DNA from 3 places in the Rheinheimera sp. MM224 genome. Region 2 is predicted to be linked to each of the others. Evidence: predicted binding sites of a transcription regulator. Region 2 holds the regulator's gene; each other region holds the start of a gene.
The links. The regulator sigma-54, encoded in region 2, starts transcription at its own class of promoters, with help from an activator protein. The targets are predictions, from matches to a motif close to TGGCANGNTNCNTGCTT.
Positions count from the first base shown of each region.

Region 1: a site for sigma-54 is predicted at 4,617-4,633, ahead of OM978_RS14370 (flagellar protein MotY). Genes of this name have one in related genera too.
Region 3: a site for sigma-54 is predicted at 5,637-5,653, ahead of OM978_RS03850 (PspC domain-containing protein). Genes of this name have one in related genera too.

Region 1 is NZ_OX352320.1:3,055,325-3,065,184, reverse strand. Features, by position in the region: gene OM978_RS14395 (YeaH/YhbH family protein) at 1-530, opposite strand, end outside; gene OM978_RS14390 (PrkA family serine protein kinase) at 552-2,474, opposite strand; gene OM978_RS14385 (Fe-Mn family superoxide dismutase) at 2,705-3,289, opposite strand; gene OM978_RS14380 (Grx4 family monothiol glutaredoxin) at 3,515-3,853, shown strand; gene rnt (ribonuclease T) at 3,917-4,594, opposite strand; gene OM978_RS14370 (flagellar protein MotY) at 4,724-5,590, shown strand; gene OM978_RS14365 (response regulator) at 5,618-6,055, opposite strand; gene OM978_RS14360 (response regulator) at 6,040-6,654, opposite strand; gene mnmC (bifunctional tRNA (5-methylaminomethyl-2-thiouridine)(34)-methyltransferase MnmD/FAD-dependent 5-carboxymethylaminomethyl-2-thiouridine(34) oxidoreductase MnmC) at 6,651-8,504, opposite strand; gene fabB (beta-ketoacyl-ACP synthase I) at 8,669-9,860, shown strand, end outside.
Region 2 is NZ_OX352320.1:490,773-500,632, reverse strand. Features, by position in the region: gene mlaE (lipid asymmetry maintenance ABC transporter permease subunit MlaE) at 1-75, opposite strand, end outside; gene OM978_RS02430 (ATP-binding cassette domain-containing protein) at 72-887, opposite strand; gene OM978_RS02425 (KpsF/GutQ family sugar-phosphate isomerase) at 1,263-2,231, shown strand; gene kdsC (3-deoxy-manno-octulosonate-8-phosphatase KdsC) at 2,231-2,788, shown strand; gene lptC (LPS export ABC transporter periplasmic protein LptC) at 2,785-3,339, shown strand; gene lptA (lipopolysaccharide transport periplasmic protein LptA) at 3,329-3,823, shown strand; gene lptB (LPS export ABC transporter ATP-binding protein) at 3,823-4,545, shown strand; gene OM978_RS02400 (RNA polymerase factor sigma-54) at 4,635-6,086, shown strand; gene hpf (ribosome hibernation promoting factor) at 6,112-6,399, shown strand; gene ptsN (PTS IIA-like nitrogen regulatory protein PtsN) at 6,425-6,880, shown strand; gene rapZ (RNase adapter RapZ) at 6,877-7,734, shown strand; gene OM978_RS02380 (HPr family phosphocarrier protein) at 7,724-8,002, shown strand; gene OM978_RS02375 (Na+/H+ antiporter subunit G) at 8,024-8,356, opposite strand; gene OM978_RS02370 (K+/H+ antiporter subunit F) at 8,367-8,636, opposite strand; gene OM978_RS02365 (Na+/H+ antiporter subunit E) at 8,636-9,145, opposite strand; gene OM978_RS02360 (monovalent cation/H+ antiporter subunit D) at 9,145-9,860, opposite strand, start outside.
Region 3 is NZ_OX352320.1:795,307-805,166, reverse strand. Features, by position in the region: gene dksA (RNA polymerase-binding protein DksA) at 1-206, shown strand, start outside; gene gluQRS (tRNA glutamyl-Q(34) synthetase GluQRS) at 206-1,102, shown strand; gene pcnB (polynucleotide adenylyltransferase PcnB) at 1,332-2,618, shown strand; gene folK (2-amino-4-hydroxy-6-hydroxymethyldihydropteridine diphosphokinase) at 2,611-3,096, shown strand; gene panB (3-methyl-2-oxobutanoate hydroxymethyltransferase) at 3,169-3,960, shown strand; gene panC (pantoate--beta-alanine ligase) at 3,973-4,815, shown strand; gene OM978_RS03855 (GFA family protein) at 4,812-5,219, opposite strand; gene OM978_RS03850 (PspC domain-containing protein) at 5,249-5,446, opposite strand; gene OM978_RS03845 (DUF4394 domain-containing protein) at 5,692-6,570, shown strand; gene panP (pyridoxal-dependent aspartate 1-decarboxylase PanP) at 6,681-8,327, opposite strand; gene OM978_RS03835 (EAL domain-containing protein) at 8,682-9,860, shown strand, end outside.

The DNA.
Region 1 (9,860 bases), 2.1 Mb from region 2:
ACACGACGGGCTAGAGAGCCTTGTAAGGATCGCACTATATCTATATTGGTGGGCACGCCTTCAGAGCGAAAACCAGCCCGCACATTTTTGTACTGCACCAGCTTATCCAACTGATTTTTTTTCAGATTGGGCAGTTCTAAATCTTCAAATAATAAATCCAGGTATTCGTCTTTGGAAATCGAAAATACAAATTCGTCTTCGCCTTCACCATCTGCACTGGCATCGCCTTGACCTGAACCACCTCCTTGTCCACCTTGAGGTCGTTTGATTTTATCGCCAGGGCTGAATTGGTCATTACCCGGGTGTACACGTGCTCTGTGGCCGCCCTGACCCTGATGGAAAAAAGGTTCGGTAATGTCTTTGCCGGGAATAGAGACTTTTTCACCGTTGTTGATATCAGTGACACTGCGTTTGCTGATGGCATCGGACACAGCTTGTTTAATTTGCTGCTTGTAGCGGCGAATAAAGCGCTGTCGGTTGACAGCACTTTTGTTTTTGCCATTTAAGCGTCGGTCAATAAAATGCGCCATACAACCTCCAAGGCTCTGACCTTACTGCGATTTGCGAACCCGTAAATACCACTCGCTGAGTAAGCGCACTTGTTTACGGGTATAGCCTTTCTCCATCATCCGGTCGACAAAATCATCATGTTTTTTCTGATCGTCTGTGGAGGTTTTGGCATTAAAGGAAATCACAGGCAACAGCTCTTCGGTGCTGGAGAACATCTTTTTCTCTATCACAGTGCGAAGTTTTTCATAGCTGGTCCAGGTTGGGTTTTTGCCATTATTTTTGGCTTTGGCCCGCAGCACAAAATTGACGATTTCATTGCGGAAATCTTTTGGATTGCTGATCCCTGCAGGCTTTTCAATTTTCTCAAGCTCAGCATTCAGCGCAGCTCTGTCAAATAGCTGACCGGTTTCCGGGTCACGGTATTCCTGATCCTGGATCCAGAAGTCAGCATAAATGACATAACGGTCAAAAATATTCTGGCCATATTCAGAGTAAGACTCTAAATAGGCAGTCTGAATTTCTTTGCCGATAAACTCTATGTATTTCGGAATTAAATAGCCTTTTAAATGCTCCAGATAACGCTCTGACACATCGGACGGGAATTGCTCCCGTTCTATTTGCTGTTCCAGCACATAAAACAAATGCACAGGGTTAGCGGCCACTTCGGTGGAGTCAAAGTTAAAAACACGGGATAAAATTTTGAAAGCAAAACGGGTGGATAAACCCGACATTCCTTCATCCACACCAGCGTAATCACGGTACTCCTGATAAGACTTAGCTTTAGGGTCTGTATCTTTTAAGCTTTCGCCGTCATAAACCCGCATTTTGGAATACAAACTGGAGTTCTCCGGCGCTTTTAAACGCGACAATACGGCGAACTGTGCCAGAGAAGTTAAGGTCGCAGGAGAGCAAGGTGCGACTTTTAATTCACTGTGCTCCAGCAGTTTTTCGTAAATTTTGACTTCTTCAGACACCCGCAGGCAATAAGGCACTTTGACAATATAAACCCTGTCTAAAAAGGCCTCGTTGTTTTTGTTGTTGCGAAAGGTCTGCCATTCCGACTCGTTGCTGTGCGCCAGAATAATGCCTTCAAAGGGCAGAGCTGCCAGGCCTTCGGTGCCGTTGTAATTGCCTTCCTGAGTTGCAGTTAACAGTGGATGCAGCACTTTAATAGGTGCTTTAAACATCTCAACAAACTCCATCAGGCCCTGATTGGCGCGGCATAAGGCGCCTGAGTAGCTGTAGGCATCCGGGTCGTTTTGGGCAAAGTGCTCCAACTGACGGATATCCACTTTACCTACTAAAGACGCGATGTCCTGATTGTTTTCATCACCAGGCTCAGTTTTCGCAATACAGATTTGATCCAGAATCGAAGGGTATTTTTTTACCACTTTAAACTGGCTGATATCACCGTTGAATTCATGCAGGCGTTTACTGGCCCATGGCGACATAATGGTTTTCAGGTAACGTTTGGGAATGCCGTATTCCTGCTCCAGGATATTGCCATCTTCGTTGACATCAAACAGACACAAAGGGCTGTCGTAAACAGGTGAGCCTTTGATGTAATACACAGGAACCTGCTGCATCAGTGATTTTAGCTTTTCAGCTAAGGACGACTTACCGCCACCCACTGGGCCTAACAGGTATAAAATTTGTTTACGCTCTTCCAGGCCCTGAGCCGAGTGTTTCAGGTAGGAGACAATTTGCTCTATCGCATCTTCCATGCCATAAAACTCGGCAAAAGCCGGATAACGGCCAATGACGCGATTGGAAAACAGGCGGCTGAGTTTAGAGTCCTGTGCTGTGTCAATTAACTCAGGCTGACCTATGGCCATTAACAAACGCTCGGCAGCGCTTGCATAACAACTTTTGTCTTTTTTACAGAGCTCCAGATATTCCTGGATGCTGTATTCCTCTTCTTTGGCTGCTTCGTATCTAGATTTGTAGTGCTCAAAAATGCCCATAGTGCACCTCCGAAACTGGTCTGTGGGAACTGAATGCAAATAAAGCCACTGATGTAAGGTTAGACAGTAAAAAAGCGCTTCGCTCAACTAATTCACAGAAAAATATGAATTTTTTTTGTAGCGATGAGTGAACAGAACAGCAGAGTTGAGCCTGGATATAGTTTGGTTTTCAATTGGGGACAAATAAAAAGCCCGGCGAACCGGGCTTAAAGATTTACAGCAACAGCAAATTAAGCAGCGAAGTTTTTCGCAGCAAATTCCCAGTTGATTAATGCCCAGAAAGCATTTAAGTAAGTTGGACGTGCATTGCGGAAATCGATGTAGTAAGCATGTTCCCACAGATCCACAGTCATCAGTGCTGTCACTGAGCTATCAGTCAGTGGCGTGCCAGCGTTGCTGGTGTTGACGATATCTAAAGAACCGTCTGCTTTTTTCACTAACCAGGTCCAGCTTGAACCGAAGTTGTTGACGGCTTTGTCATTAAAAGCAGTCTGGAATGCAGCAAAAGAGCCCCACTGTGCAGTAATTGCAGCAGCTAAAGCGCCAGTTGGTTCACCGCCACCATTTGGTGATAAGCAGTTCCAGTAAAAGGTGTGGTTCCAAATCTGGGCTGCGTTGTTAAATACCGGACCCTGAGAAGTGCGGATGATATCTTCTAAAGACTTGCCTGCAAATTCAGTACCTTCAACTAATGAATTCAGCTTCACAACATAGGCGTTATGGTGTTTGCCATGGTGATAATCCAGAGTTTCAGGAGAGATGTGAGGTAATAATGCGTCTTTTGCGAAAGGTAATGCTGGTAATTCGAAAGCCATTGTAGTTCTCCGTAGGCGTTGTTTATGAAGTCTGCATCGCGTAGACTACAAAACCCGACTAAATTACTCAAGTTTTAGTCGTAAATTTCGTAGCCTGAACTCATTGCAATACAAGTGTCTGCTCCCCATATTCTTGGGGCATATTGTAAAAACTCAAGTGCGAAATGAACGAACAAAGCGTAAAATAAGACAAATTTTTAAACCCAGTAGTGCCAGAGGCTGAAGATGGAAACCATTGAGAAAATTAAACAACAGTTGGCTGATAACCCAATCATCCTTTTTATGAAAGGATCGCCAAAATTCCCGAGTTGCGGTTTTTCAGCTCAGGCGTCTCAAGCCCTGATTGCTTGTGGCCAACCTTTTGCGTTTGTCGACATCCTGCAAAACCCGGATATCCGTGCTGAGTTACCAAAATACGCCAACTGGCCTACTTTCCCACAGTTATGGGTTGAAGGTGAGTTGATTGGTGGTTGTGACATTATTCTGGAAATGTTCCAGCGTGGTGAATTACAGCCGCTCATTAATGAAACTGCAGCTAAGTACAATAGCGAAAGCGCTGAATAACTTGGCGTTTGAAGCAAAAAGGCAGCCCAGGCTGCCTTTTGTTTTTCTAAAGAGGAAAGTGGATTAAGCCGGGTCAGATTCCGTACTTTCTTCAGTTTCACAATCATCCATCAGCATAGGTGGCGGCCAACCCCCGAGTTGATGCCAGCGGTTGACTATGTAGCAAAACAGCTCAGCGGTACGTTCAGTGTCATACAAAGCGCTGTGCGCTTCTTTGTTGTCAAAATCAATACCTGCTTGTTTACAAGCTTTTGCCAGAACGGTCTGACCTAAAGCCAGGGCTGACAAAGTGGTGGTATCAAAAGACACAAAAGCGTGAAAAGGTGAGCGTTTTAATTTAATTCGATCAATAGCTGCATTTAAAAAGCCCTGATCAAAAGCAGCATTATGAGCGACTACGACAGCACGCTGGCAGTCGGCATCCTTCTGCGCTTTACGTACTGCACGGCAAATTTCAGTCAGGGCTTCCCGCTCTGAAACCGCGCCACGAAGCGGGTTGTAGGGGTCTATACCATTAAAAGCCAGGGAGCTTGCTTCCATGTTGGCACCCTCAAAAGGTTCAATATGAAAATGCAAAGTTTGGCTTGGAACAAGCATGCCTTTTTCGTCTATAGTCAACAAAGTTGCAGCGATTTCTAACAATGCATCTGTTTTTGCATTAAAGCCTGCGGTTTCTACGTCGATAACAACAGGGAAGTAGCCACGAAAACGTTGTGCTAACGGATGTAAAGCTTGAGTCATAAGACCTGTGTCCTGATAAGATTGGCAGGTATTATGCCAAATAAATTGCGAAGCGTCTTGTTTGAGTACCTTGTTTGTCCTGGTTGAAGTTGAAAAACAACGGGTGTTGAGATGAAAAAAGGGAAACCTATGCGATATAAGCTTTGGCTGGTGCTGTTTTTGCTTTCTGCCACTCAGGTAGAAGCAGGATTGCGTCAGTATTCGGCTACATTGGACCAGTCCACCTGGGCTTTAAAGCAAAATTCGCCTCTGTTGTGTGAATTGAGTCACCCTATTCCTCATTTTGGCGAAGCTTTTTTCAGAAGCATGGCCGGCAAAGAGCTGAATATGCAGTTCGAGCTGAATATGCTGCGTTTACCTGATCACTATGCTCTGGCAGAAGTGCTGTCAGTGCCACCGGTCTGGCGTCCGGGCGAGCAGGCGAAAGCCATTAGCAGCATGAAAATGCTGAAACAGTTTGATGGTGATTTAGGCAAAGCGGAAAGCTGGATTATGCTGACGGAGCTGGAACAAGGTTATAGCCCAACCTTTTATTTCTCCGATTGGTATAGCCCCTATGACAGAGTCAGTGTGTCTTTGAATCCTGTGCATTTTATCGAAGCGATGGATCAGTTTAGCCAGTGTGTCAGCGCCTTATTACCCTACACCTTTGACGATATTGCCTTTACCGTATTGACCTATGAATCGGGTGGCGATGAGCTGACCAAAGCCTCTAAAAAGCGTCTGGAGCAAATAGCTCAGTATTTAAAGTATGACCAGAGCATCGAGAGTATTGATATTCAGGCCTACAGTGATTCTTTTGGTGGTCGTTGGATGAACGAGCAGTTGTCGATAAAACGCGCTGAAGCCATCAAAACCAAACTGGTCAGTTTTGGTCTGGAAGAAACCAGAATACGCACTGAAGGTTTGGGAGAAAAACGTCATGTGGCTTCGAATGAAAGCTCATTAGGCCGCGCCAAAAACCGTCGTGTGGTGATTCAAATGGAAAAACCCTGATTATTCAGGGTTTTCTTTTCCACTGATTTAGCCTGCTGTCTTTAGTAACTTGTCGTAATAGCGGTCAAATTGTTTTAATACTGCCAAAATTTTATCTGCGGTAAAAGGCTTAACGATAAAAGAAGCAGCACCAGAAGCTATGCTGGTTTTAACATTATCCAAAGTGCTTACTCCGCTGACCATCACGACAAAACAATCGGGTTTTTGTTCTTTAAAACGCTTGAGTAACTCAAGGCCTGAGCCATCGGGCAATTCTATATCCAGAAACACTAAATCTGGATTCTGCTGGCTGAACGTTAGTAGAGCAGAAGATGCGTTATGTGCCTGGAAATAACTAAAAGCTTTGTATTTTAAGTTTTGTTGGGAAAACAATGCTGTCAGATTGTTGCGTAACAATTGTCGGTTGTAATCCAGATCGTCAACCAACAATATTTTTTGTTCCCGTACTTTTACTTTAGTTTGCATGCCTTGCACTGCTCCAGAAAATAGATGGCGCGCTCTGTCCTTTGTTCTGCAGGGATAGTCTTCCATTCATTTTGTAACTGATCGGCCAGTTGACTCAGAGCGACTAAATCAAAGCTGGCGGCACTGCCTTTAAGTTGATGCACAATGGCCATAAAATCAATCCAATTCTGCTGCTCTGCAAGTATGACCAGTTGCTGCAATAACTGTTTAGCATGAGCCAGATAAGCCTCTTTCAGCTCTTGGGGCAGTTCTAATTCTAATGAGGGAATAGCTTTAAACTTTGTCAGTTGCTGTTGTACTTCCTGCCATTGCAGTGGTTTTTTTAGCAAAACATCAAAACCTGTCTCTGTAACTTCTTCGGCAGACATGGCGATTATAGGCCTGTCGTAGCCTAACTGACGTAGCATTTGCATCGCACTGATCCCATCGAGCACAGGCATCTGAATATCCATAAAAATCAGGTCAAACTGGTAACTTAAAGCTTGCTGCACCGCAACATCGCCATTTTCCGCCCACACTACCTGATAGCCCGCACTTTCAGCCTGTAACTGAAACAGCTGAGCCAGTAGTGCATCATCTTCAGCAAAAAGTAAGTTCAATTGGATTGTTCCGCTGCGCTGTGGCGAAGATACCTTTGTATATCAATGCCATCCATTTGTAATGTCGTTAAAGGTAGCGGCTCTTTCGTAATCCTACAAGCCAAAACCTCAGCTAATAATGGCGCCCAGGTTAAACCTCGTGCGCCTAAAGCGCCAAAACGCCAAAGCTGCTTTTGCTGACCAAGCACAGGCATATGATCAGGTACAGTCGCACGTAAACCTGCTTTGGCAGACATCACTTCAACATCCTCAAACCAATCAGGTTGCCCCAATGTTTGGTTTACTAAATCGAGATTTTGTTGATTGTCTTCTGCCAGCACTTCACTGTGTCCGCTGCTGCGATCAAAGGTGGCTCCGACACTATGCATTTGCTGATGAGCAGGGGTGATATAACCCTGATGACAAACCACAGTTTTTAATGGTGTCATTGTCTGGCTTTGCAGATGACTGACCTGGCCACGAATTTGTCGAAGCGGAAAGGACTCCTGATAAGCAAGGCTATTTAATTGTGCGCCTGTGGCCAAAACCACTGTTGTTGCTTTCAAGGTCCCTGCTAAGGTCTTTAGTTCACAATAGTGCTCATGCTCTGTGATTTGATGCACCTGCGCATTGTAGATAATCTCTACGCCCTGGCTGCTCAGCCAATTCGCCATCTGCTGGCAATAGTCTTGAGGGCATAACCAGCCTGCAGTTGGGAAAAACAGTCCATCATAAGGCAATTCAAGCCCTGCGATTTGTGAAGCTTGCTCTTTGGTGACAGGACTAAACAAGCCACTTAAGACAAAAGCCTGCTGCTGGATTTTATGTTGACGCTTGGCAAGATTGTCGTTACAGGCCAGTGTTAATACGCCGCACCAATCAGCTACTACTGCTAATTTTCCCAGCCAGGTTGCATAAAACTGTCTGGCATATAAAAAGCTCTGGCAACTTAAAGAGGACATCAGATCGTAAGTCGCGTGCAGGTTAGGGTACACCGCGCCCTGACGGTTGTGAGATGCCCCCATACCTGCTTGTGCATCAGCACAGAGCAGTTGGACTTTTAATCCTTTTTGCCATAACGCAAAAGCAGCATTTATACCTGCGACACCAGCCCCTATCACTGTGATTTGGTCGGGCTGATCTGCAGTCAATTCGGCGGCCTGCTCTGCACTTGCAATTAACATTTCGCGTTTTTGGCCATGACCTTTGGTTTTCCTGGCAGAAAAACCGGCGTCATTTAAACCACGACGAACAAAACCTGCACAGGTAAAAGTAGAAGCCGTAGTGCCTCTGTGACTCAACCTGAACATCTGGTTAAATAAATTTTGTTGCCACATATCTGGGTTTTTACTGGGGGCAAAACCATCTAAAAACCAGACATCGACTTTGTTTTGCTCTGGTACTTGCGGCAGCAGTTCGTTGACATCACCCAACCACAAATCCAGTACCACAGTACCGTCATCAAAGGTCATTCGATGTGGGCCTGGCAAAGCCACAGGGTAGTTCTGTACTAATAAAGTGGTCAGTTCAGCCAGTTGGGGCCAGGCTGCTAAGGCTTTGGTTAAGTCTGCTTTACTGAAGGGATATTTTTCAAAACTGCTGAAATACAGACGCTGGCAGGTGGCGGAACTGGCTTTATATTGACGAAAGCGCAACCAGGTCAGAAGAAAATTCAGGCCAGTACCAAAACCAGTTTCCGCGATATGGAAAAATGGGCGTGGATGAGTAAACCAACGTTCAGGTAACTGATTTTTATGTAAAAACACATAATCGGTTTCGTCCAGGCCGCCATTGTCGGAAAAATAAATATCGCCAAACAGGTCGGAAACCGGTGTACCAGCGTCGTTATAGTGAACTTGAGCCTGTTGCAAGGAATCAAACCCTATCGAAAAAGAATGAGGTATTGTAACTTAGCCGCAATATAAATAGATAATAGTGTACAGCTGTGCGCTGAAAGCGGACCAGTTTCGAAAAGAAACTCCGTACAATGTGCCGCAATGATAAAAAGACATCCGATTTTTTGTTTGGAGCAAGCATGAAAAGAGCAGTGATCACAGGGTTAGGCATAGTATCCAGCATTGGTAACGATCAACAGCAAGTGCTGGAATCGTTAAAAGCCGGGCGCTCAGGCATTAAAGCGTCACAGGAATTTGCCGACATGGGCCTGAGATCTCAGGTCTGGGGTCAGATTGAAATTGATACCGCAGCGTTAATCGATCGCAAAGCTTTACGTTTTATGGGCGATGCAGCGGCTTATGCTTATATCTCTATGCAACAAGCTATTGATGACGCAGGATTAACCCCAGAGCAGGTGTCAAATTTCCGCACTGGTTTAGTGGTGGGTTCTGGCGGTGCTTCGTCTAAAACTCAGATTGAAGCTGCAGATACCTTACGTGAAAAAGGCGTGAAACGTGTTGGCCCTTATGCAGTGCCAAAAACCATGTCGAGCACCTGTTCAGCTTGTTTAGCTACTCCTTTTGAAATCAAAGGCGTGAACTATTCCATTAGTTCCGCCTGCGCTACCAGCGCCCATTGTATTGGTCATGCGGTAGAGCTTATTCAGTTAGGCAAACAGGACATTATTTTTGCTGGTGGTGGTGAAGAAGTGCACTGGACTTTAGCGATGGAGTTCGACGCTATGGGCGCTTTATCTACTAAATACAATGAAACGCCAGGACTGGCGTCCCGTACTTATGATGCCGACCGTGATGGTTTTGTCATCAGTGGTGGCGGCGGTATTCTGGTGATTGAAGAGCTGGAACATGCGCTGGCCCGTGGCGCTAAAATTTATGCTGAAATCGTTGGCTACGGCGCTACTTCAGATGGTTACGACATGGTGGCTCCAAGTGGTGAAGGTGCAGTACGTTGTATGGAAATGGCGATGAAAGACGTCAAAGGTCCAATCGACTACGTTAATACTCACGGTACCAGTACACCTGTCGGTGATGTCAAAGAATTAGGCGCTATCCAACAAGTCTTTGGTGGCAAATCTCCGGCCATCAGCGCAACTAAAGCTATGACAGGTCATGCCTTAGGTGCTGCCGGTGTGCATGAAGCTATTTATTCACTGTTGATGATGGAGCATAACTTTATTGCCCCTTCTATCAATATCGGCAACCTGGATGAAGCTGCTGCAGGCTTAAACATCGTAACTAAAGCCACAGAAGCTAAACTGACGACAGTGATGTCAAACAGCTTCGGTTTTGGTGGTACCAATGCCACCTTAG
Region 2 (9,860 bases):
CAGAGTTGCACGGCCCATGCCCTGGATTTTAGCAATACTGTGTTGTCCAAGTTGCTGTAACTTATCCACTATCACTTCGCTAACTCCATTAATTCAGCACTGTAACTAGCCGCTTTAAAGTGGAAAGGCACAGGGCCATCAGATTGCCCCTGTAAAAATTGCTGTACTAGGGCGGATGGATGGGCACGCAATTCATCCGGCGTACCCTGCCCTATGACTTTTTGCTCTGCCACCACATACACATAGTCGGCAATGCTCATCACTTCATTGACGTCGTGTGACACCACAACTGAAGTTAAACCTAAAGCGTTATTTAGTGAGCGGATCAAACGGACAATCACGCCCATCGAAATCGGATCCTGACCAGCAAAAGGCTCATCATACATAATCAATTGTGGGTCAAGCGCAATGGCGCGGGCTAATGCAGCACGACGAGCCATACCACCAGATAATTCGGCCGGCATTAAATCCCGGGCACCACGTAAACCCACAGCTTCAAGCTTCATCAACACCATCAGTCGGATAATCTCTTCTGGCAGGCGGGTATGCTCGCGGATAGGGAAAGCGACGTTGTCATAAACCGACATATCACTGAACATGGCGCCACTTTGAAACAGCATGCTCATTTTTTGCCGCGCTTTGTACAAATCTTTACGACTGAGCTGAGGTATATCCTGACCGTTGATCAAAATTTTACCTTGTTCAGGTTTTAACTGACCGCCGATCAGACGCAGCAATGTGGTTTTACCAATACCGCTGGGCCCCATAATGGCGGTCACTTTGCCACGCTGAAACTGCATGCTCATGTCATCATAGATCACACGGTCACCACGTTTGAACGTCAGGTGCTGAATGTCTACCAGAATATCTGACACGTTGATCCTCATTTAAAGAGAGTAGCGCATATGGCTAAAATTAAAGGCGCGCAATATACCTATGCAAAACTGCGACTTCAAGCCAAGCGAGCCAGTAAAGGTCTGTCATTGTATAGGTTTTTCACCCCGACAACCTTATAAAAAATAGTAACAACTGATTGCAAAAACAGAATAATTCGATTGTTTTACGTAATCTTTTGCATTTGAGTCTAATAAGCACGAAAATATCAGCCTCTGTGTATGGCCGCAAAGTGTGCCGCGCTGAAAATGAATCGCAGCTTAATATTTCAGCTATCTAAATGATCTAACAGATATTCTTACTGGATCCTTTCCACAGAACTACAGATCCAAATAAGCTGGCAACGATTAATAAATGGGGATTTTTGCATGACTCTGGACTTTCGCCCTCAGGCTCTGCAGGTACTGCAGATTGAAGCAGCCGCAGTAACCCAACTTGCCGCCTACATAGACGAGAGTTTTAATTTGGCTTGCCAGATGATGTTTGACTGTAAAGGTCGGGTCATTGTGATTGGTATGGGTAAATCCGGCCACATCGCTCATAAAATTGCGGCCACCTTAGCCTCAACCGGCACTCCTTCTTTTTTTGTTCATCCGGCAGAAGCCAGCCATGGTGATTTGGGTATGATCACTCAGGACGATGTGGTACTTGCCATTTCCAACTCAGGTGAAACTGCAGAAGTGCTGACTATAGTTCCGGTGCTAAAACGCCGTGGCATTAAAATGATCGCTATGACAGGCCGTCCTGAATCGACTTTAGCCAGCTTATCCGATGTGCATGTTTGTGTTCGGGTTGAACAGGAAGCCTGCCCTTTAGGATTGGCACCCACCGCCAGTACGACAGCCACTTTAGCTATGGGTGATGCGCTTGCCGTTGCTCTTTTGGATGTACGAGGCTTTTCTGCCGATGATTTTGCCTTATCTCATCCGGGTGGCAGTTTAGGACGTCGTTTATTATTAAGACTGGAAGATGTGATGCATTTTGGCGATGCCTTGCCTGTGGTACACCAGCAAGTCAGTCTGAAAGAAGCCCTGCTGGAAATATCCCGCAAGGGTCTGGGTATGACGGCAATAGTGGATGACTCCGGCAAATTGGCAGGCTTATTTACCGATGGTGATTTGCGCCGGGTACTGGATCAGCAGGTCGACTTACATACAGCCAGCATAGCCAGTCTGATGACCAAAAACTGCATTACGGCTAAACCTGCTATGCTGGCAGCAGAAGCCTTGCAAATCATGGAACAACGCAAAATTAATGGTTTAATAGTGGTCAACGAGCACCAGGAGCCTGTCGGTGCTCTGAATATGCATGACTTATTAAAAGCCGGAGTGCTCTGATGTCAGCTTTATTTACACAAATGTATCAGGCCATCAGCCCAGAGCTGGAACAAAAAGCCCGGCACATTCGCTTGTTGATTTGTGATGTGGACGGTGTGTTTTCCGACGGCCGTATTTATCTGGGCAATCAGGGTGAAGAGCTCAAAGCCTTTCACACCCGCGATGGTTACGGCATTAAAGCTCTGCGCCATGCCGGCATTGAGGTAGCTGTGATCACAGGACGCCGTTCAGAGATAGTGCAGCAACGTATGACCTCCTTAACTGTGCCTTATATTTATCAGGGCCAGGAAAATAAACTCGCCGCTTTTGCTGAACTCCAGCAGAAACTGGCACTCGAAACGTCACAAATTGCCTTTATTGGCGATGATTTAGCGGATTGGGCCGTGATGCAGCATTGTGGTTTAAGTGTTGCAGTGCAGGACGCTCACCCTTACCTTGTATTGCATGCAGATTACCGTTGTAAGTTATCGGGTGGTTTTGGTGCTGTGCGTGAACTCTGCGATTTGCTGTTGACCAGTCAGGGCAAATTTGCTGAATTTTCAGGAAGTAGTACATGATCCGTCAATTTCTCTGGTTGGTGCTGATAGTGGCCGCTGCCGCTGGTTTTTACAGCTGGCAACTACTGGATCAGGAACAAAATGCTACCCCAGCGAATCAGGACAACCAGCCTGACTATGTAGCCCAGGACCTGACCCGGATGATTTACGATAAAGAAGGTCATTTGTCGGATTTAATCCGAGCTCAGCGGATGGAACACTTCGAACGTTTTGGTTTTTTGCAGTTTGATTTCCCTATCTACACCATTTATCAGGAAAAAGTGCCATTATGGCAAGTGACAAGCGAGCAGGCAGTGCTTTATCCTGATGATAAACTCATTCTAGAACACAGAGTGGAGCTGCGTAATATGTCGACAGATCCACTTTTTACCCGAATAGAAACCAATGCAGTTGAGCTGCTATTTAACAATAATACGCTGCAATCAAACGAACAGGTGCGAATTTTTGGATTAGGTTTTCAAATCACGGGCCAAGGTATGCTGGCGGATTTGAACGCACAGAATATAGAGCTGAAACAGCACACTAAAACGGTTTATTACAATGAAAAGTAACATTATTTTACTCAGCGTTCTCGTCACATTCAGCGGTTTTTGTCTGGCTGGCCCTGATGATTTCAAAAAAGAAATTCAGGTTGGTTCTGACCGCCAGTTTGGCTCGATTAAAGACAAGATGATGACCTTTGTCGATAACGTCAAAGTTGAGCAAGGTAGCTTATTAATTGAAGCCGATAAACTCGAAGTCATTGCCAGCGCAGGCAAAGGCAAAGAAGTATTTATCGCCTCAGGCCAACCTGCCACCTATTCGCAAATGCTTGATGGTGATAAGCCCATTAAAGCCAGTGCCAATGAAATCCGTTATGACGTAGCCAATGGCACGCTGGTACTGACGGGTAGCGCTGAACTCAGTCAAAATGGCAGTATGGTGCAAGGCGCAGTGATTAAATACAACCTGGAAAAACAAGAGCTGGAAGCTGAATCTGACGGTAAAAAAACCGAACGAGTCACCACTGTATTCAGCCAGGAAGGAAAAGAATAATGAAGTTAGTCGCGTCCCATCTGGCCAAAAGTTATAAAGGCCGTCAGGTGGTCAAAGACGTTAGCCTGGAAGTGAATGCCGGTCAGATCGTAGGTTTATTGGGCCCAAACGGCGCAGGAAAAACCACGACTTTTTATATGATTGTTGGCTTAGTGCCGTCCGATAAAGGCCAAATCACGCTGGATGGCAAAGAGATCACCTTTGATCCTATCCATGCCCGCGCCCGCTCTGGTATTGGCTATCTACCGCAGGAAAGCTCGATATTCCGCAAACTGACGGTGTACGACAACCTGCTGGCCATTTTGCAGCATCGCAAAGATTTAACCGAAGAGCAGCGTGAAGAGAAAGCCGATGCGCTGCTGGACGAATTCCATATTGGCCATATCCGGAATAGCCTTGGCATGAGTTTATCCGGTGGTGAACGTCGCAGGGTGGAAATAGCCAGAGCACTGGCTGCAGATCCGGCATTTATCCTGTTAGATGAACCTTTTGCTGGTGTTGATCCTATTTCAGTGTTAGATATTAAAAAAATCATTCAGCATCTGTGCCAACGAGGCATAGGCGTGCTGATCACCGACCACAATGTGCGCGAAACCCTTGATGTCTGTGAAATTGCCTATATTGTAAGTCATGGAGAACTGATTGCTGCAGGTACCCCGGCTGAGGTTTTAGCAAACCAACAAGTCCGTGATGTCTACCTTGGTGAGCAATTCAGGTTATAGTTTAAAACAACATCCGAATAGGGTTGTTTGGAGAAAATAAGAAGTACATGAAACCGTCTCTGCAACTTCGTCTTGGTCAGCAGCTCACAATGACTCCGCAATTGCAGCAAGCAATTAAACTGCTGCAATTGTCTACTATTGAACTGCAACAGGAAATTCAGGAAGCACTGGATGCCAATCCATTGCTGGAAGCTGAAGATGACTATGCAGTGTTTCAGGAACCGTCCTCTAAAGACTTAAATCACGGTGCCGAGTTTGACGCCCCCGACTACGACAGCAGCCATGATGAGCATTACGAACCCGAGGTAAAGGACAGCAGCGAAGCAATGTCCGAGCAAAATATCAAAGAAGACTTACCGCTGGACAACCATTGGGATGATTTAGTCAGCGCAGCTCCTGTAGCCGGTGCCAATAACTTCAATGGCGATGAAGACACTGTATTTCAGGGTGAAACCAGCGAAACACTACAAGATTATTTACGTTGGCAAATGCAGCTGACCCCTTTCTCAGACACAGACCGTACCATTGCTGAAATCATTATCGAAGCTATAGACGAAAATGGTTTGCTGACCATAGACGCAGAAGAAATTCTGGAATCTCTTGGCATGCCCGATGTAGAAGCCGATGAAGTTGAAGCTGTGATCAAACGTATTCAGTTATTCGACCCTGTAGGTGTAGGTGCACGCACTATTCAGGAGTGCTTATTGGTGCAGTTACGCCAATTTGACCCTAAAACTCCCTATCTGGCTGAAACAAGGCATATTATTAAAGAATATACTGACTTTTTAGCCAACAGAGATTTCCGTTCTCTGATGCGTGTGACTAAACTCAAAGAAGACGACTTAAAAGAAGTGATGCGGCTTATTCACAGCCTGAACCCACGACCAGGGGCAGATGTGATTCGACAAGAGCAGTCCTATGTGATCCCGGATGTGTCGGTCGCTAAAATCAAAGGACGCTGGATGGTTGAGTTAAATCCTGATGCAATGCCAAAGATCAGAATTAACGAGCAATATGCCGCCATGTCACGTAATGCCCGTAACGCATCCGATGGCCAGTTTATTCGTTCTCACTTGCAGGAAGCCAAGTGGTTTTTAAAGAGCCTGGAAAGCCGCAACGAAACTTTATTGAAAGTGGCCAACTGCATAGTACAGCAGCAACAGGCCTTTTTTGAGCACGGTGAAGAAGCCATGAAACCCATGGTGTTAAACGATGTCGCTGAAATGGTGGGAATGCATGAATCAACAATTTCCCGAGTGACCACACAAAAATATATGCACACTCCCAGAGGAATATTTGAACTTAAGTTCTTTTTCTCCAGTCATGTAAGTACAGAGAGTGGCGGTGAATGTTCATCCACCGCGATCCGCGCCTTTATAAAAAAATTGGTGGCGGCGGAAAATCCTGCCAAACCTTTAAGTGATAGCAGGATGGCAGAAATACTGTCAGAACAAGGGATTAATGTCGCACGGCGGACCATTGCCAAGTATCGTGAAGCCTTGTTTATTCCACCGTCTAATCAGCGCAAGAGCTTGCTTTAACAGCTCTACTAAGAAGGAAGAGTCTATGCAAATCAACTTAACTGGTCGTCATGTAGAAATCACTGAAGCACTGAGAGAGTACGTCGATAGCAAATTTTCCAAACTTGAACGTCATTTTGATCATATTAATAATGTACATGTAGTGCTGAACGTGGAAAAATTGAAGCAGATTGCAGAGGCTAAGATACACCTCAACGGAGGTGAAGTATTCGCTGTATCGGAAGACGAAAATATGTACGCTGCGATAGACCAGCTGATTGACAAACTGGATCGCCAAGTTATTAAACATAAAGAGAAAATTTCTCGTCATTGATTCTGAAACTATGAACCTGAGCTCAATGTTATCGGAGGACTGCACCAAGAGTGCGGTCCTTTTTAATAGTAAAAAACGCATTCTGGAATACATAGCTGAACTGGCACATCAGCGTTTACCGGAAGTTCCTGAGTACAACATACTCGAAGCCCTGATGAGCCGTGAGAAACTCGGTTCCACAGGTATTGGCGGCGGTATTGCTATTCCTCATGGCAAACTGAAAACAGTCACCACCCCCCTGCTGGTGTTTGTGGTCAGCAAAGATCCGATACAATTTGATGCTATTGATAACCAGGCCGTGGATATTTTTTGTGCCATCCTGATCCCGGAAAATCAATGCCAGACGCATTTATCTACCCTGTCCGGCATAGCACGTATGCTCAGCCAGAAAGACTTCACCAAGAAAATCCGCCACAGTGCCAGCAGCCACGATTTATACCAGTTGCTGATGGTTGGAGCTGAACAGGTGATGGCAAAATGAAGTTACTGGTCGTCAGTGGTCGATCGGGTTCGGGCAAATCTGTTGCCCTGCGCGTCATGGAAGACCTTGGTTATTATTGTGTAGATAACATCCCGGTTAATTTACTGCCGACTTTAGCCAATGCGGTGATGGGTCAATATGAACGGGTCGCCGTCAGTATCGATGTGCGCAACTTGCCACAAGACCCGGATGAGCTGACCGATATTCTGTCGTACCTGCCGCACAAAGTTGATCTGACCATTCTTTACCTCGACGCCGACCATACCAGTTTAATTAAACGCTTCAGCGAAACCCGTCGCTTGCATCCGCTATCACACCAGGCCATGTCGCTGGATGAAGCCATACAGCGCGAACAGCAGCTGCTGGACCCCATCTCCAGCCGTGCAGATTTATACCTAGATACCACAGAGCTGAACGTACATCAGCTGGCTGAACAGCTGCGGGAGCGTATCCTGGGGCAGAAAACCGGTCGTCTGGTGATCTTGTTCGAATCCTTTGGTTTTAAATACGGTATTCCCAAAGATGCCGACTATGTATTTGATGCGCGCTTTTTGCCGAATCCACATTGGGAACCCGAACTGAAAATCCTGACGGGACTGGATAAACCTGTACAAAACTACCTGTCGTCACAGGCGGTAGTGGCTCAGTATATCTGGCAAATTAATCAGTTTATTGGCACCTGGTTACCCCATTTAGAACGCAATAACCGCAGTTACCTGACCATTGCCATAGGCTGTACTGGTGGGCAGCACCGTTCAGTTTATATCGCAGAATCTTTGGCTGAAAGTTACCGTTTACAGCGCGAAGATGTACAAATCCGTCACCGCGAATTGGTAAGACATCATGGCCGATAAACTTCAACAAACAGTCACTATAGTCAATCAACTGGGCTTACACGCCAGAGCGGCGACCAAACTGGTGCAGTTATGCCGTCAGTTTGATGCCAAAATTGAATTACAACAGGAAGGCCAGACTGCAGATGCCAGCAGTGTGCTTGCATTATTGATGCTGGCAAGCAGCAAAGGTAAAACTCTGGAAGTTTGCACTGAAGGTGCTCAGGCGCAAGAAGCGCTGATTGCTGTGGTGGCTTTGATTGAAAACGGTTTTGACGAAGAAAACTAATAGGCCCTACTGCAGATCTCACTAAAGATCTGCTTTTTGTTGTCCTGATGTTTGTCTGGCACTATCCAGTTTTAAATGCAAAGCCGCTTTAATCAGCATATGGGCCGTAATAGGCGCTGTAATAAATAAAAACAACGCGATAAGCAGCTGCTGCAAACTCAGCTCGCCTTTGACAAAGTTAAAATAAGCCATAGAAGCCAACACCAAAGCCCCCAAACCTAAGGTTGTAGCTTTGGTCGGGCCATGCAAACGGGTATAGAAGTCCGGTAGTTTCACCAGTGCTACCGAGCCCATTAAAACAAACAACGAACCCGCCACAGCCAAGAGTGCCACCAGCCATTCAGTCATGCTCATCTGTTACTCCCTATTCAATGATATCGCCGCGCAGCAAAAACTTACATACAGCCACTGTACTGACAAAACCCAGCATCGCGATCAGTAACGCCACTTCAAAATTTAAACTGGTGCCAAGATAAATCCCGTACAACAGCAGCAGCGCTATGCTATTGATATACATAGTGTCCAGTGCCAATAAACGATCCACCACTGAAGGTCCGCGAATAGCAGCATATAAATTCAGCACCAGCGCCACACCCACCACTACAAAACAGCCTTGCAGTATTAAAGTCAGCATTAAAATATCTCCTTTAATGGTGCTTCATAACGTTGTTTCACCTGCTCAATCAGTTGTGCTTCATCCGCTAAATCCAGTACATGCAGTAGCAAAAAACGTTGCTCTGCACCTTCAGCATTGAGCGGTAGCACATCAGCACTGACTGTACCCGGTGTTAAAGATACTGTGCTGGCCAGAATAGTAATGGCCAGATTATCTGTTAAATCCAGCGGCACCAGCACAAAAGCGGGTCGCAGTTTTTTGTTAGGACCAAGCACCAGCCGGATAACCTGCAGGTTAGCAACGACTATATCCCACAGCACCATAAGGCCATAAGTGAGAGCTGCACCAGGCTTTTTGATACCTGGTTGGATCAGGCGGAATTTATGGATAAGTAAAGGGATCAACCAGGCCAACAACAGGCCAAAAAACAGATGGATCAGAGCCACACTGTTATTCAGTAATAACCAGACCAGAAACAAAAACAGGCTACGGACAGGGGTTGGCCACCAGTTCTTCAAAGATAACATCAGAAGGCTCCCGGATTTAGCTTAGCAATTTGCTGTAACTGCACAGCTGCGGCCTGACACCAGGTCGTTAATGGTCCGGCAAACAGACTCAACAAAGGGCTTGCTGCGACCAGCAACAGTAAAGCGCTGGTACGGCGGCGTCCAGCCAGACGAGCTTCAACATCTGAGCCAGACACCTGCCAGAACAGAATGCTACCCGCTCTGCTCAAGGCAATCAGCAACACCACACTGCTGCCTAATAAAAAGGACCAGTACCACAACATGGCGCTACCTTGCGGCACAGCCTGCAGCAGTAATAGCTTGCCGATAAAACCAGAAAAAGGAGGCATGCCTACAATACTCAGCGCCACGACAATAAAAGCAGTGCCAAGTAACACAGGCTGAGCGATTTTGCGGCCGTTCACCAGCCGATCGCCCGCTTTGCCACGCTGGTTAGAAATCAAATCAGCGAGTAAAAACAAAGCAGCAGTAGCCAGTGTTGAGTGCACCAGATAATACAACAACGCCTGTACGGACTCTGGTGTGCCTAAAGATAAAATAGCGACCAAGGCTCCTACAGATACGATCACCAGATAGCTGGCCATTTTGCGTAAGTCTTCACTGGCCAAGACTCCCAACACGCCCATCACTATGGTCAGTAAGCCTGTCCACCACAACACAGGGAACACCCAACTGGCAACAAAACCTGCATCCTGCAGCACCATAGCAAAAACAC
Region 3 (9,860 bases), 300 kb from region 2:
TGGAATTACGTGCTCGGGATCGCGAACGTAAATTACTGAAGAAGATTGAAAAAACTCTGCAGAAAATCGAAGACGAAGACTTTGGTTATTGCGACACCTGCGGTATCGAAATTGGTATCAAACGTTTAGAAGCCCGTCCTACTGCCGATATGTGTATCGACTGTAAAACGCTGGCTGAAATCAAGGAAAAACAACTGGGCGGTTAATGATGCCTGTTGTCCCTCCTGCTTACAGGGGCCGGTTTGCGCCATCGCCATCCGGCCCTTTGCATTTTGGCTCCCTCATCGCTGCAGTGGGCAGTTATTTGCAAGCCAAATCCCAACAAGGCCAATGGCTGGTGCGGATGGAAGACATCGACAGTCCCCGTATGCAAGCCGGTGCAGCTGACGGTATTTTACGTACCTTAGAACGTTATCAGTTGTTATGGGATGGCGATGTCTGGGTGCAAAGTCACAGACTAGAGCGTTACCAACAGGTGTTGGATCTGTTCAAACAACAGCAACTGACCTATGCCTGCAACTGCACTCGATCCCGCATTCAAAGTCTGCCACAAGGATATGATGGCTTTTGCCGTGACAAACAGCTAACAGAAGGTCAGCTTGCCTGGCGTTTAAAAGCACCAGCCACAGCGACAGTTTTTACCGACCAGCTTGTGGGTGAAGTGCATATTCCTGCAAGCCTTGCTGCTGAAGATTATATTTTAAAACGCCGTGATGGTTTATTTGCCTATCAGCTCGTGGTCGTAGTCGACGATTTAGATCAGGGCATTACTGAAGTGGTACGTGGTGCAGACTTAATTGACCTGACCACCAGACAACAAGCCCTATTTCAACTGCTCGGTGCAACACCACCTGATTACCTGCATTTGCCTTTGGCCGTGACCGAACCTGGTTTTAAACTTAGTAAACAAAACCATGCTCCGGCAGTGGAATTCTGGCCTGTCAGTGAGACATTAACTGCAGTTTTACGTTTTTTGGGTCACCCGCCACCGCCCGAATTGACAGGGGCAGATGCCAAAGAATTGTTGGCCTGGGCCAGCGCTGAGTGGCAGATCAGACAAATACCGACACAAAACGAACAAAAAGCTGCAGATTTCTTATAAAGCACAACGCCGCACGTTCTATTTTTCCGGCCGCTGCGGTATCATTAGCCGCTTTTTTCATCGAGTTCATTTAGCTAAGCTCACAAGGAGTACTGCCATTATTTCGCGAGTCCTGGATTTTTGCCGCCGCACCCTTGGCAGCAAAAGCGTTGAGAGCGTTGCTCAACCCAAAAAAAGCCGTCAGTCTATTCTGCCAGAGCTGAAAAAAATATCCCGTGATGCCCATTCTGTGTCGCGCAAAGACATCAGCCCTAATGCACTCAAGGTGTTATACCGCTTAAAAGATGCGGGCTATGAAGCTTATCTGGTCGGTGGTTGTATCCGCGATATTTTACTTGGCTTAAAACCTAAAGATTTTGACGTGGTGACCAATGCTCACCCGGAACAAGTGCGTCAAGTGTTCAAAAACAGCCGCCTGATTGGCCGCCGTTTCCGTTTAGCTCATGTGGTGTTTGGCCGGGAAGTGATTGAAGTCGCGACCTTCCGTGGTCACCATACAGGTGATGATGAAACCAGCCCTAAAGCCAGCCAAAGTGATGCGGGCCAGATTTTACGTGACAACGTCTACGGTACTATTGAAGAAGACGCTGAACGCCGCGACTTTAGCATCAACGCCTTGTACTACTCAGTGGCCGACTTTGCGATTTACGACTTTGCCAACGGCATTGAAGCCATAGCAGCACGTAAAATTGAGCTGATTGGCGATCCTGAAACCCGTTACCGTGAAGATCCGGTGCGGATGCTGCGTGCTGTGCGTTTTGCTACCAAGCTGAATATGGACATAGCGCCAGAAAGCAAAGAGCCGATTAAAGAACTGGCAGTGCTTTTGAAAAACATTCCGGCTGCACGTTTATTTGAAGAATTCCTCAAGTTGTTTATGGCCGGTAAAGCCTTTGATAACTTTGTGATGCTGAACGATTTGGGCATTCTTAAACAGCTATTGCCACAACTGGCCAAAGTATTAAAGCAGGATAGTAGCGGCAAAGTATTTAACATGATCACCAAAGCCATGCAGGATACGGATCAGCGGGTTGCCATTGATAAACCTGTGACTCCGGCTTTTACCTTTGCTGCTTTGTTATGGTATCCGGTCGAACAACGTGCGGAAAAGCTGCTGGTTGAAAGTGGTTTAAACGAAGTGGACGCGCTGAACATTGCGATGATGGAAGTGTTAGACGAAGTGCAACGTTCTATCGCTATTCCAAAACGTTTTAGCCTGACCATTAAAGACATCTGGTTCCTGCAAAGCCGTTTAAGCAAACGCGCAGGTCGTCGCGCCTTTAAATTAATGGAGCAGGTGAAATTCCGTGGGGCTTACGATTTCCTGCAATTGCGTGCTCAGGCCGAAGGCGGCGAATTACTGGAGCTGGCCAACTGGTGGCAACGTTTCCAATCCGATGACGAAGCTGGCCGTGAAATTTTAGTACAAAACCTGGGTAAAGAAGGCATTGAACGCCGCCCACGCCGTCGTCGCCCGCCAACCAAACGTCGTCCTTCAGGCCCAGCCAATGGCTAATACGCTTGTATATATTGGGCTGGGCGCTAATTTGGCCCAGCCAGTGCAGCAATTAGAACGTGCTGTTGTGGCCTTGCAGAGTATCAAAGACACTGAACTTGTAAAGGTGTCTGGTTTCTACGGCTCCAAACCTATGGGGCCGCAAGATCAGCCGGATTACGTCAACGCCGTCGCAGCTCTTACGACCCGTTTATCTGCAGAGAATTTGCTGACAGAACTACAACAGATCGAACTGGAACAAGGCCGGCAGCGTAAAGATGAACGCTGGGGTCCCCGAACTCTGGATTTGGATATTCTGTTGTTTGGTGATGAAGTCATTCAGACGGAACCTTTGACTGTGCCGCATTACGGCATGAAAGTGCGGGAGTTTGTGCTTTACCCACTGGCAGAACTAAACTTAAACCTTGTATTACCTGATGGCACTAAGCTGAGTGAGTTACTGACGACTGTGCCTTTAAACGGCCTGAGTCGTCTCTGATCACTTGCCGTTGGCGTTTTTTTATGCCAAGGTGCGCCCCGAATTATTCCCTTGTGGTCGGATGAGAGAAAAATGGCAAAAATTACCACTGCTCAACTGCTGAAGATGAAACAAAAAGGCGAAAAAATTACCGCCTTAACGGCATACGATGCCAGTTTCGCTAAATTATTTGCCGATGCCGGTGTTGAAGTCATTCTGATTGGTGACTCTTTAGGTATGGTATTGCAGGGCCACAGCGACACACTGCCTGTGACCACCGCCGAAATTGCGTACCACACCCGCTGTGTCCGCGCTGGTGCACCGCTAGCTTTTGTCATTGCCGATATGCCTTTTATGAGTTACGCCACAGTGGAACAGGCGATGCAAAACGCTACGCCGTTGATGCAGGCTGGCGCCAATATGGTCAAGCTCGAAGGCGGTGATTTCTTATTACCTACCATTAAAGCTTTGACCGAACGTGGTATTCCGGTTTGTGGTCATTTAGGTTTAACCCCTCAGTCTGTGCATGTCTTTGGTGGCTTTAAAGTGCAAGGCCGCGATGAGCAGGCTGCTGATTTAATGGTGCAACAAGCCATTGCCCTGCAAGATGCCGGCGCTCAACTGTTAGTTGTGGAATGTATTCCATCGGCTTTGGCTGAACGTATTTCCAAAGCTCTGGTCATTCCGGTGATTGGTATAGGTGCAGGCAAAGAAACCGATGGTCAGATTTTAGTGATGCATGACTTATTGGGCATCAGTTCTGGTTATATTCCAAAATTCTCCAAGAACTTCCTGCAAGAAACCGGTGAAATTAAACAAGCCATCGGCAAATACATTCAGGATGTGAAACAAGGCCAGTTCCCTGGTCCAGAACATAGCTTTTAAGGTTCAATCCCTATGTTAATGATTCAGGATATTGCTCAGCTACGTGCGTTAATACGCCAATGGCACAGTGCTGGTGAGCGTGTTGCATTCGTGCCGACCATGGGCAATTTGCATCAGGGCCATTTGCAGTTAGTCGACACCGCCAAACAAAGAGCAGACCGGGTTATTGTCAGCATTTTTGTTAATCCGATGCAGTTTGGTGCCAATGAAGACTTAGACAAATACCCACGCACTTTAGAGCAGGACTGCAAAGGACTGACTGAACATGGCGCTGATGCGGTATTCACTCCAACACCACAACTGATTTACCCTCGTGGCCTGGATGTACAAACTTTTGTCGAAGTGCCGCTGTTAGGTGATTACCACTGCGGCGCCAGCCGTGCCGGGCATTTTCGTGGTGTGTCGACCATAGTCACTAAACTGTTTAATCTGGTGCAGCCTGATATCGCCTGCTTTGGTCAGAAAGACTATCAACAACTGGCTATTATCCGCCAGATGGTGACTGACTTGTCCATGCCTATTGAAATCATAGGGGTGCCAACAATCCGAGCTGAAGATGGTTTGGCGTTAAGTTCACGCAATGGTTATTTAACAGCGGAACAACGTATCACAGCACCGGCTTTGTATCGCACTTTACAGTGGATGAAACAGCAGTTACATCAAGGCGTCAGCGATTTACGAGCTTTAGAGCAGCAAGCCAAAGATCAGCTTAATGCGGCAGGTTTTAAAGCAGATTACGTCAATATATCCAATCGCCAAACCTTAGTGCCAGCGTCTGACTCCACAGCAGCTTTAGTAATACTGGCCGCTGCTTATCTCGGCACTACCCGCCTGATTGATAATATCGAAGTTTAAGTCCTGCCAGGCTCATGGCTATCATAACGGGGCAACTCTGCATCCAGATTGTCCCAGCTGGCTTTTGACGACACAAAGTTATGGCTGATGGGACGCTCGGTTATTTCTGAATCCAGTATGCCCAAACGAATGCGGATCCGACCTGGATCTGCAGCGCTTGAGCTGTACACAGGACTGCCGCAGTTGGAGCAAAAATGCCGCAACCTGCCTTGTTTTAACGAAAAGGCTTTGAGTAGTTCTTCGCCCTGAATCACACTGAATTCTGCACCGGATACGAAGCCGTTGGTGGCATAAGCCGTGCCGCTGGATTTACGGCACAAGGAACAGTGGCAATGAATAATGTCGGTAATGCCGCCACTAATTTCAATTTTTACTTCACCACAAAGGCACTGGCCTGAATACATAATAAATCCACTCGTTCAACGACAGCCGCTTACAGGCTGTCTTTTCTTGGCATCAACAGCCACAAAATCAGATAAACAAATAAGCCGGGAAAAGCTGCGGACAACACTGACAACAACACATACACCAGACGCACACCACCGCTGGACCAGCCAAAATAGTCGGCTATACCACCACAGACTCCTGCGATCATTTTATCATTTGATAAAGCTAAGGTTTTATCCGACATAGCACTTTCCTCTTTAATCAATCTAGACTCTAAAGTAACGCTGCAGCAGGCACGAAGCAATGCCTGAAGATGTAAGAATCTGTGTTTAGATCCGTAGTATCAGGCTCAGCGTATTTAGAAGTGAAATCTTTACTCAGGCGGCTGGACTGCACTATGGTAACAGACAGCAAACAGAGTGATCATTCTGATAAAGCATAAAGCAGGCCCGATACAGGGTCAGTTGAAAATAATAAAGGAAAGGATGTATGAAAATAACAAAACAGATTTTCGGTTCTACCCTCTTGACTCTAACTGGCCTTTTATCCGCAGGACTCTTCTCTACCGACCTTGGCGCGGCCACTATGCCAGCTTTAAAAGGCAATGAAACACTCTGGCTGCTTGATAATACACATCAACTCGTCAAAGTGAAGGTGGCAGCTCCGGATAAAATCGTCGAACAGAAGCCGCTTTCAGGTCTGGCAACAGGCGAGACTTTAGTTGGCATAGATTACCGCGTCGCTTACGGTGTTTTATTTGCATTATCGGACAAAGGCCAGTTGTACAGCATAGATACCGGCACAGGAAAAGTGACGACCACAGGCCCTGTGTTACCTGCAGATACGTTAAAAAAAGGCCAGTTTGGCTTTGATTTTAACCCTGTCGCCGACAGGATCCGGGTGGTGAACGAGCATGGCCAAAACTTAAGGCTGCACCCGGAGACCGCAGCTTTGGCTTCTGTTGACCCACAGCTGAAATACGCAGACAAGGACGCTAACTTCGGCAAAAAACCCACTGTAGTGGCTGCAGCTTATACCTACAACCAGCAAGACAGCACACTAACGACCAACTACGCCATAGACAAAACCAATGGCACACTGGTAACACAAGGCAGTAAAGAAGGCGCCACTCCTGCGGTATCACCTAATACAGGACAGCTGTTTACCGTAGGCAGCCTTGGACTGCAATCGCTGCAACAGATAGCTTTTGATATTTCTGACTTAAGTAACCTGAGTTTTATTGCGGTCACCACAACAGCAGAGCCAGCCAGTACTTTGTATCAACTGGATTTACAGACAGGACAAAATAAAAAGCTCGGGACTTTAGCAAAGGGCCAGAGCCTGCTTGGTATGGCCATTGAGCCCTGATTGGTAAGTTATTGCAGCTCACCCTAGGCCCCATAAATAAAGCCCAATCACATCGCCGTGATTGGGCTTTTTAACTAAAGTGAAGCTGTTTCAGTCTTTATAAAATAGACTCAGGCGGCGCTGTCTTTCGCCAGTTGCAGCAATTTAGGTAAAAACTCTTTATCCAAAGCGGCCACTTGCTGCTGTTCTTCCAGCACATCAAATAAAATTTGATCTGTGGTCAGCGGGTTTGCCAATACCACACGGAACACCACTGTGTCCTGACGCTGATAACGTTCAGGTTTAATGCGGGTACGTGAGACAAAAGAACGGCCTTCTTCCCTTTGTGTTTTCTGAATAAAGCGGGTTAAACCGTTAAGCAGCTCATTAAATTTATGCAGTTTGTCAGGCGAAGCTTTCGTCATAGCACGCTGAACTTCAGCAGGTACATAACGATAGGTCAATAAACACAGCTCAGGTTCAGTGATCAGCTCAAACTCCGCGTGATCCTTAATTAAACCGGCAAAATAACGGGCTTTATCCAGACTGCGATTGATCAGAATTTCATAACCCTGACGGCCAATCACCTGCAAACAAGCATGCACCAGCATGGCCATACCAGGGCGTGAACCTTCCAGTGTCTGGCTACCTAAATCTTTTGAGCCTTTACGTAATATGTACTCTGCGTGATGCTCTATCGCATGTGCCGAAGATGGGTGTTTAAACACCACCATACCAGCGCCCATAGGCACATACATTTGCTTATGCGCATCAATAGTGACTGAATCAGCCCTTTCTATGCCACTCAGCAAATGACGGTACTTATCAGAGAGTAAGGTTGCACCACCCCAGGCGGCATCGACATGGAAATGGCAGCCCAGTTCAGCAGCTAAATCAGCCAAATCATTCAGTGGGTCGACATTACCTGTTTCTGTAGTGCCAGCCACACCCACTATCGCCATCACTTTGATATTTTTGTCATTCAGTTCACGACTAACGCGGCGCATTTCATCGCTTTGCACTTTGTTATTGGCATCGGTTTTCACCGGTACTAAAAACTCACGGCCAATACCTAAAATATCGGCAGCTTTGCCCAACGAATAATGGCCCCGCTCTGACACTAAAATAGCTAAACCTTCGTAGCCATAATATTTCATAGCGCGGAACAGGCCTTCTTTGGCTACGCCTTTAAAGTCACCATCGGCTTTTAATAAACGGTTACGGGCAATCCAGAGCGCGGTGATATTGGCAATGGTGCCACCAGAACAAAAAGCACCTAAGGAATGGTTGGCGCTGTGCATCCATTTTTTATAAAAGCTGTCGCCTTCGCCATACACCAGATGATGCATCATGCCGATGACCTGACGCTCTAACGGAGTAAAAGCTTTGGAGGTTTCGATTTTCACCAGATTCTGATTTAAACCCACCATCATTTTTGATAGCGGTAAGACAAAATACGGCAAAGCCGAGGTCATATGACCAATAAAACTTGGCGCTGCTGTATGCACTGAATGCGCCACCAGCTTTTCCATCATCTGTTCGGCATAGTCCGAGACAAATTTTGGTTCAGAAGGAATTTGGTGAGCCTGGAAATCGCGTTCAATTTGCCACAGTGGTTTTTCCACAGCGACAATACTTTCGCGTAAAAACCCAGCCAGGTTTTGCGAAATATTCTGTTCGATGATACTTAAAGTCGAGTCCGGAGCCTCTGGCACAGTAAATATCCGCCACAAGGCTTCTTCAGAAGCTGTAGCCTGACGTTTGTTTAATTCTGTCATTCGTATCCTGTCTCACCGTCGTCGCTATTTCGGCTTCTTATTTTGTGTTTTCAGGCCGTAAAATCAGTAAGTCAAAAAGGAGGTCACTGTACTAAATGCACCTTTAAATGTCTTTAAAAAATTTCATCTGTTGATCATCTTGCTGCAAAGATGCTGTAAAAAACCGGATAAACTGGCTGTTTTTGCCGAATGTCCCCACCTGATTGCAACAAATCGCTGTGATGACAGGTCTTTGAATCAGAGTAAAGTATTAGCTGCCAGCCTGATTTAAATCAGCTAAGCTATTAACGTATTGTTTTCAGGTTCCTTTTTACGAGTCATTGCATGCTACGGATCCGTTCAGCACATTTTATTATGATAAGCCTAGTGGTGTATTTGCTCGCCATAGCTGCCTATGTGTATTACCAGTATCAGCAAACCTATCAGACCAAACTAGCGCAGGTTGATCTGCAGTTAACCAATGCGGTGAAAGCTGTGCCTTATTTGCTAGGTGAAAATTACCATAACAATATCAGTGGCCCTCAACATATTTCCCGCGCTGAGTATCTGGAGCTGGCTAAAAAGCTCAGCCTTTATGCCAAAGATTTAAAATTGCAGTATGTTTACAGCATGATCCAGGTGGATGGCAAAGTGCACTTCACCTCGTCCAGCTACACGGAAGATGACTTGTTACGTGGCCAGTTAAGTTACTTTTACGATTATTACCCTGAAGCAACCGAAGCCAATAAAGCAGCTTTTGCATCTATAGCCCCGGTATTTGAAGAGTCTGTCGACCAGTTTGGCCATTTTCGTTCTGTACTGGTGCCTTATCAAAGCGCTGATGGCACAGTGTATTTAGCTGGTGCCGACATAGCCATTACAGACCTGGATCAGTGGCTGATGGCCAGCATGCAGCAATCTATTCTAAGTGGCTCGGTATTTTTTGGTTTAGCTTTATTGCTGGCGTTAAGTTACGCCATGGTGCTGCGCCATAATCTGACCACTGACCGCAGTTCAGGCCGGCGTAACGCCTTAGCTTTGGAAGCTCATCTTCGTCATGAAACAGGCGGCCTCAGCCAGTTGGCTATTTTGCAAGTCAACAATCTTGAGGAAATCAGTCACTTGTACGGCTCAGTGATCGCTGAACAAGCCATCAACCAATTTATTAGTCAATTGCAACTGCATTTAGGCCGTCCTTTCCGCTTATATCGCCTGTCTTTTGAGAAACTCGCCATTCGCCGTGTGGCCAGCGTTTCTGATAACGAATTACATGACAAGCTCAAAAGTTTTGATTTCACCCAGCCTGTGCTGAATGACCCCTATTTACTCTTTACTGTAACTTTAGGTGTAGCCTTGTCGCCTGCTGCTGTAGTGCTGGAAAATGCTATGCTGGCTGTGAATACAGCACGTTTGCAGCAACAATCTTTAGTGGTGTACTCAGACAACTTACTGGCGCTGAAACAGCATCTGCATACCAATATTAAAATGGCCAAAGAAGTGCGTGAAGCCATAGGTCATGAACAAATAGTGCCTTACTTCCAACCCGTGGTCCAA